One region of the Amycolatopsis sp. NPDC049159 genome, then DNA from elsewhere that is predicted to be linked to it. Evidence: riboswitches for the same ligand, from Rfam matches in the RefSeq annotation. Region 1 holds a riboswitch; the other holds the start of a gene.

Region 1 (3,199 bases):
CGGCGTGCACTTCGAGCTTGATGAGATCGGTCTCCAGCGCTTCCCGCGCGAGCTGCGCGGTGAGCACGGCTTCGGCGGCCGTCCGGCAGCCCGCGGTGTTCGGCAGCAGCTCGATGCCGAGCTTCTTCAGCAGTTCGAGGACACCGGAGCCGCCCTCGGCGTCGGCGCGGCGCATCGCGACGGTGGTCAGCTCGGTGCCGGAGGCGACCAGCGCGCGTTCGAGCACGGCCAGGTTGGCCGCGCCGCCGGTGCCGATGATCAGCCGGGACGACAGCTTGGCGGTGCCGATGACCAGCGGTTCTTCGTCCACTTCAGCCTCCCTGGACGGCGGTGAGCACGTCGACGCCCGCGCCCTTGGGCACGACGGTGGCCGCCCAGTCGCCCCGGCGGACGACGACGCCGTCGACCGCGACGGCGATCCCGGGCCGCGGGCCACCGGACGCGTCGAGGACGTCGGCGACGGTCGCGCCGTCCGGGAACTCCGTCCACTGGCCGTTGAGCTTGATCTCCATCACACGTGCTCCTTCTTCTGCAGCCGGGCGGGCGAAGCCGCTTCGACGCCTTCGGGCGGCTCCTCCCCCTCGAGCCAGGCGACCACGGCGGCCGCGGTCACGGGGGCCATCAGCAGGCCGTTGCGGTGGTGCCCGGTGGCGGCGAAGACGCCGTCGTCCAGGACACCGATGTAGGGCAGCACGTCCCGGCTGGCGGCGCGCAGGCCGGCGGCGGTCTCGACCAGCTCGTACTCGGTGATCGCGGGGAAGACGCGTTCGGCGCCTTCGAGCAGCTCGCGCACGCCCCGCGCGGTGACGGCCCGGTCGAAGCCCGCTTCGTACTGCGTGGCGCCGAGGACGAGCTCCTGGTCGCCGCGCGGCACGAGGTAGATCGGCCGGCCCTCGACGACGGCCCGCACGGTGTGCGCGGGCGGCGGCAGGCAGCCGCGGCGGGGCTTCAGCCGCAGGATCTCGCCCTTGAGCGGCCGGACGGCGCCGGCCAGCCGCGGGTGCAGCCGCCCGGTCCACGCGCCCGCGGCGAGCACGACGGCTTCGGCGTCCGGCAGGCTCTCGACGCGCTCGCGCACGAACCGGACGTCGTGGTTGACGCACGCCGCGTAGAGCGCGTTGAGCAGTTTCCGGTTGTCCACGGCCAGGTCGCCGGGCACGTGGAGTCCACTTCGGACGGACCCGACGCCGGGTTCGAGCCGCTTGGTCTCCCGCCCGGTGAGGCGCTCGGCCGCGCGGCCGATCGAGTGCAGGTAGCCGGCGAGGATGTCGAGGTGCCCGGCGTCGGCGCTGTCGAACGCGACGACGAGCGTCCCGTGCCCGGTGAGACCGGGGTCGACGCCCTCTTGTCCGAGGTCGCTCGCGAAGCCCGGCCAGCGTTTCAGCGACGCTTCACCGAGGCTGAGCACGTCTTCTTCGCCGGGCCAGGCCTCGGTGACCGGGGCGAGCATGCCACCGGCCAGCCAGGACGCGCCGCCGCGAGCGGGCTCGGGATCGTGCACGGTGACGTCGTGGCCCGCCTTCGCGGCCCGCCACGCCGCGGACAGGCCGATCACGCCGCCGCCCACCACTGCCAGGTTCGTCATGGGATCACGCTCCCTGCGCCGGCATGACCCGGATCAGGTTCCACGGTCGGAGCGGCAGCTCCCTCTCAGCCCGTGCCTCGGGCTCCCGTGCGGACCCGTCCACCCTAACTCCCGGGGTACGGTCGCCGCTATGCCCGCCCTCTCCGGTGACAAGATCCGCGCCCGCCTCGACGCCGCGCGCCTGTACCTGTGCACGGACGCCCGCACCTCCCGCGGCGACTTGGCCGCGTTCGCCGACGCGGCCCTCGCCGGCGGCGTCGACGTCATCCAGCTGCGCGACAAGACCGGCGGTGCGCCACTGGAGGCCGCGGCCGAAATCGCGGCGCTGGAGGTGCTGGCGGAGGCGTGCGAGCGCCACGGCGCGCTGCTGTCGGTGAACGACCGCGCGGACGTGGCGCTGGCGGTCGGCGCGGACGTGCTCCACCTGGGCCAGGACGACATCCCGGTCCCGCTGGCCCGCCGCATCCTCGGCGACGACGTCGTGATCGGCCGCTCGACCCACTCCCTCGACCAGGCGCTGTCGGCGTCGGCGGAGCCCGGCGTGGATTACTTCTGCACGGGCCCGTGCTGGCCGACGCCGACCAAGCCGGGCCGCGACGCACCGGGCCTGGACCTGGTGCGCGCGGTGGCCGGCTGGGCCCCGGAACGCCCGTGGTTCGCAATCGGCGGCATCGACGGCGACCGGCTGCCTTCGGTGCTCGACGCGGGGGCGTCCCGCATCGTCGTCGTCCGCGCGATCACCGAGGCCGAGGACCCCGCCGAGGCCGCCCGAGCGCTCCGCTCCCACCTGGTCTGACCGCAGTCACGCGGTGCTCGACGCGAGGGCGTCCCGCATCGTCGTCAACCACTCGCGCCCTTCGCTCCCAGCTGGCCTGACCACAGTCACGGCGTCGGCGTGGTCGCCGCCCCCTGGCTGGTGGGCGGGGTCGTCGTGGCCGGGTCAACGACGACCCACTGCCTTCGGTACTCGACGCGAGGGCCTCCCGCATCGTCGGCCGCGCGACCACCGAAGCCACCCGAGCCCTCCGCACCCACGCGGTCCGACCGCAGTCACGGCGTCGGCGTGGCCGAGGTCAACGACGACCGACTGCCTTCGGTACTCGACGCGAGGGCCTCCCGCAACGTCGGCCGCGCGACCACCGAAGCCACCCGCGCCCTTCGCTCCCACCTGGCCTGACCACAGTCACGGCGTCGGCGTGGTCGCCGCCCCCTGGCTGGTGGGCGGGGCCGTCGTCGCCGGGGCCGAGGTCGACGGCTGCTGCGTCGACGTGCTCGGCGTGGTCGTCGGCGTCTCCGACGAGGTCGTCGGGGTCGTCGACGTTTCCGGCGGGGTCGTGGTCGTCTCCGTCGGGGACACCTGGGTGTCGCTGGTCCCGGTGGTCGGCGTCGTCGACGGTGTGGTGTCGGTGTGGCCGCCACCGCCGCCGAAGATCTTGCCGATGCTCGTGCCCGTGCCGCCGCCGATCCGGGCGCCCGTCGCCGACTCGAGGCCGACGATCGCCAGGATCGCCACCGCGAACGCCGCCACGCTGGTGCCGATGATCAAGGGCCAGCGCAGTTTCCGCAGCCGCGAGGGCCCGTCCTCGGCGGGCTTCTCCAGCTGCACCGTCGGCT
Region 2 (3,199 bases), on a different contig from region 1:
ACCAGCGCGGCGACCACGGCCACGAACTGGATGACCGACAGCGCCGCCGCGCCCGAGAGGTCCAGCAGGTCGACCGTGCGCAGGTAGATCTCGGTTTCCAACGTCCGGTACTTCGCGCCGCCGAGGATCAGGACGACCCCGAAACTGGTGGCGCAGAACAGGAACACCACGGCCGCGGCGGACGCGACCGCCGGGGCCAGCGCGGGCAGCGTCACCGAGCGGAAGGCCCGCCACGGGGACGCACCGAGCGCGCGGGCGGCGTCGGTCGTCCGCGGATCGAGCCGCGCCCACAGCCCGGCGACCGTGCGCGCGACGACCGCGACGTTGAAGAAGGCGTTGGCCAGCACGATGGACAGCACGCCGCCGTCCGGCCAGAGCGCCCGGAACGCGAGCCCGACGACGACCGTCGGCAGCACGAACGGCACCAGCACCAGCGTCCGCGCCAGGCCGACGCCGGGCAGCCGCACGCGTGCCAGCAGGAACGCCACCGGCAGCCCGGCCACGACGGCGACGACCGTCGACGCCGCCGCGCTGCCGACCGTGAACGCGGCCAGCTGCCAGGTCCGCGCGTCGCCGAGGACGACGTCGAGCCCGCCCTCGGCGAACCCGCGCTCGATGATCGCCAGCACGGGCCAGGCGAAGAACACCACCAGGAACCCGATCGGGGCCAGCCCGAGCAGCGCCAAGCCGAGTCCGCGGGCGGTCCGGGGTGGAGCTACGACTGCACGAGCGTGCGCCATTCGCCGATCCACTTCTCCCGGCCGGCCTGCACCTGGTCCGCCGTCAGCGCTTGCGGCTTCTGCGGCAGCGGCGCGACCTGCGCCCAGCCGGCGGGCAGGTCGACGCCCTGGCGCGCCGGGTAGACGTACATGTTGGCCGCGACGGTCGCCTGGAACTGCTGCGACAAAAGGAAGTCGACGACCTTGCGCGCGCTCTCGGTCTGCTTGCCGCCGGCCAGCACGCCGGCGTACTCGACCTGGCGGTAGCAGGTGTCGAGCAGCGCCTTGGTGCGCGGCTTGCCGTCGTCGCCGACCTCGGCGGCCGGCGAAGACGCGTACGAGACGACGATCGGCCGCGGCCCCTTGCCCGCGGAGCCGGAGAAGTCCTTGGTGTAGGCCTCTTCCCAGCCGCTGACCACCTTGAGGCCGTTGGCCTTCAGCTTCGTCCAGTAGCCCTGCCAGCCGGACTCGCCGTACTTCGCGATGGTGCCGAGGAGGAACGCGAGCCCGGGCGACGCCGTGGCCGGGTCCTCGGCGACGAGGAGGTCCTTGTACTTCGGGTCGGCCAGGTCGTCGTAGCTCGACGGCGCCGGGATCCCCTTGGTGGCGAAGTAGTTCGTGTCGACGTTGACGCAGACGTCCCCGACGTCGACGGCGGAGAGCCGGTGCTCGGGATCGACGGCGTAGCGCTGCGGCCCACGGTCGGCTTCCGGGCTGGTGTAAGGCTCGAAGACGCCTTCGGAGAGCGCGCGCGAGGCGAAGGTCGAGTCGACGCCGTACGCGACGTCGCCGACCGGGTTCGCCTTGGTCAGCACGAGCTTGTTGGTCAGCGATCCGGCGTCGCCCTGCTTGAGCACGGAAATCTTGATGCCCGACTGCTTCTGGAAGGCGTCGAGCACCTCCTGCGGCGCCAGGAAGGAGTCGTGCGTCACGAGGGTGACGGTGGGCGTCTGCTGCGTGCCACCGTCGCCGTCCGACAGCGAGCACCCCGCGGCGACGACGCTGACGACGGCGATGGCCGTCGCGGCGCGAACAGCCCTGCGTTTCATCTACCCCTCCTGCACTTCGCCGGACGAGGAGAGGAAGCCCTCCCTTCGCCGGCATGATCCGGTCAGGTGCGAACGGTCGCGGGGTGACCCGCCTCTCAGCCCGGCTGACCGGACTCCCGTGGCAACCGTGCAGCGTAGTCCAGGACGGACGACCATGGAGACATGACGGAAATCTTGAGCGACTCCGAGACCGACGGACGACTGGGCGCGAACTGGACGCGTAGCGGAGCGGTGATCTCCCGGGAGGTGGAGCTGGCTTCGTTCTCCCAGGCGATCGAGGTGGTGGACCGGGTGGCGGTCCTCGCCGAGGCGGCCGACCACCACCCGGACATCGACATCCGCTGGCGCACCCTGACGTTCCGCCTCAGCACGCACTCGGCGGGCGGCCTGACGGCGAAGGACTTCTCCCTGGCGGCCGAGATCGACTCGGTGCTTTCGGCGCTGTGATCCTGGTTACTCTGAGTGCACTTTTTCACCGGTTCGACGTCTCTCGGTAAACGACTTTTGCTAGGAGAGACGGACATGACCCAGGCCATCGTGGTCGGCACAGCAGCATTCGCAACGATGGTGGCGGCAGCCGGCGGTGTGCTCTGGTTCACCGCCAAGGGTCGCCGTCACCCGGATGCCGGTGAGTTCGATCACAGCCGCTAACGAAGGGCAAGATCAGCGCGCTGAGCAGGGCGGAAGCATCGGTTTTCGGCCCTAGGAAACGCCATGAACAGCACCGCTACCCTCACCTCCGCGCAGCGCGCCTGGATCAACGCCCTCGCCCCCGCGGTGGTGCTGATCACCATCGCCCTGATGGGCCTGCTCGGCTGAGTTCGCCCGCGCCGCCGCTCTGATCCCGGCGCGGCGGCGTTTTCACTCCACCCGGATCACGTCCGGCGCCGGGAACGCAGCCGGCGTCTCGTCTTCGACGGTCCAGTATTCGAGCGCCGACAACCGGCCTTCGTCGACGAACACGATGAGCCCGCCGCCCGGCACACCCGCTTCGACCGCCACCCGCTCGGTGACCTCGAACGTGGGCGCGTCCGCATCGACTTCGAGGTCGACGGTCGGGCACCCGCAACCGCAGCGGCCGCTCACCTTCGCGGTGGCGGCCTGCACCCGCAGTTCGGCCGCGCCCGGGAAGTCCCCCGCGAGAAGGACTTCCAGGGTCTCGCGCTCGTTCCGCGTGAGCGGGCGGCTCACCATCAGTAGCGGGACATGTTCGGGATCGCCTTCTCCGCGACCCCGATGAGGTCCTCGACCTTCGCCACGTCGGCTGTCACATCTTCAGCAGTCACCGAAGGTGCCTCGGAAGAACGGTAGGCGACTTCGTTGCGCCGAACCCGCATCCGGTTGAAGGGACGCAGAAGCGGCCCCAGCGGCGGATCGAGCTGCGCGAGAACCGCTTCGTAGACGGCGATGTGGCCACCGCGGCTCGTCGCA

The links. A riboswitch is a leader RNA that binds a small molecule or an ion and turns the genes downstream of it on or off. The one in region 1 is predicted to bind thiamine pyrophosphate.
Region 2: linked by a shared signal. The riboswitch ahead of AB0B33_RS00235 (thiamine ABC transporter substrate-binding protein) and the one ahead of thiO (glycine oxidase ThiO) in region 1 are both predicted to bind thiamine pyrophosphate.

What each region holds. Positions count from the first base shown of each region.
Region 1 covers NZ_JBEZDL010000022.1:192,191-195,389, forward strand. The annotation lists gene AB0B33_RS35850 (thiazole synthase) at 1-310, opposite strand, end outside; gene thiS (sulfur carrier protein ThiS) at 312-512, opposite strand; gene thiO (glycine oxidase ThiO) at 512-1,585, opposite strand; TPP riboswitch at 1,579-1,684, opposite strand; gene thiE (thiamine phosphate synthase) at 1,716-2,381, shown strand; gene AB0B33_RS35870 (hypothetical protein) at 2,769-3,199, opposite strand, start outside.
Region 2 covers NZ_JBEZDL010000001.1:49,741-52,939, reverse strand. The annotation lists gene AB0B33_RS00240 (iron ABC transporter permease) at 1-671, opposite strand, end outside; gene AB0B33_RS00235 (thiamine ABC transporter substrate-binding protein) at 716-1,768, opposite strand; TPP riboswitch at 1,791-1,898, opposite strand; gene AB0B33_RS00230 (4a-hydroxytetrahydrobiopterin dehydratase) at 1,931-2,215, shown strand; gene AB0B33_RS00225 (hypothetical protein) at 2,291-2,419, shown strand; gene AB0B33_RS00220 (hypothetical protein) at 2,630-2,962, opposite strand; gene AB0B33_RS00215 (hypothetical protein) at 2,962-3,199, opposite strand, start outside.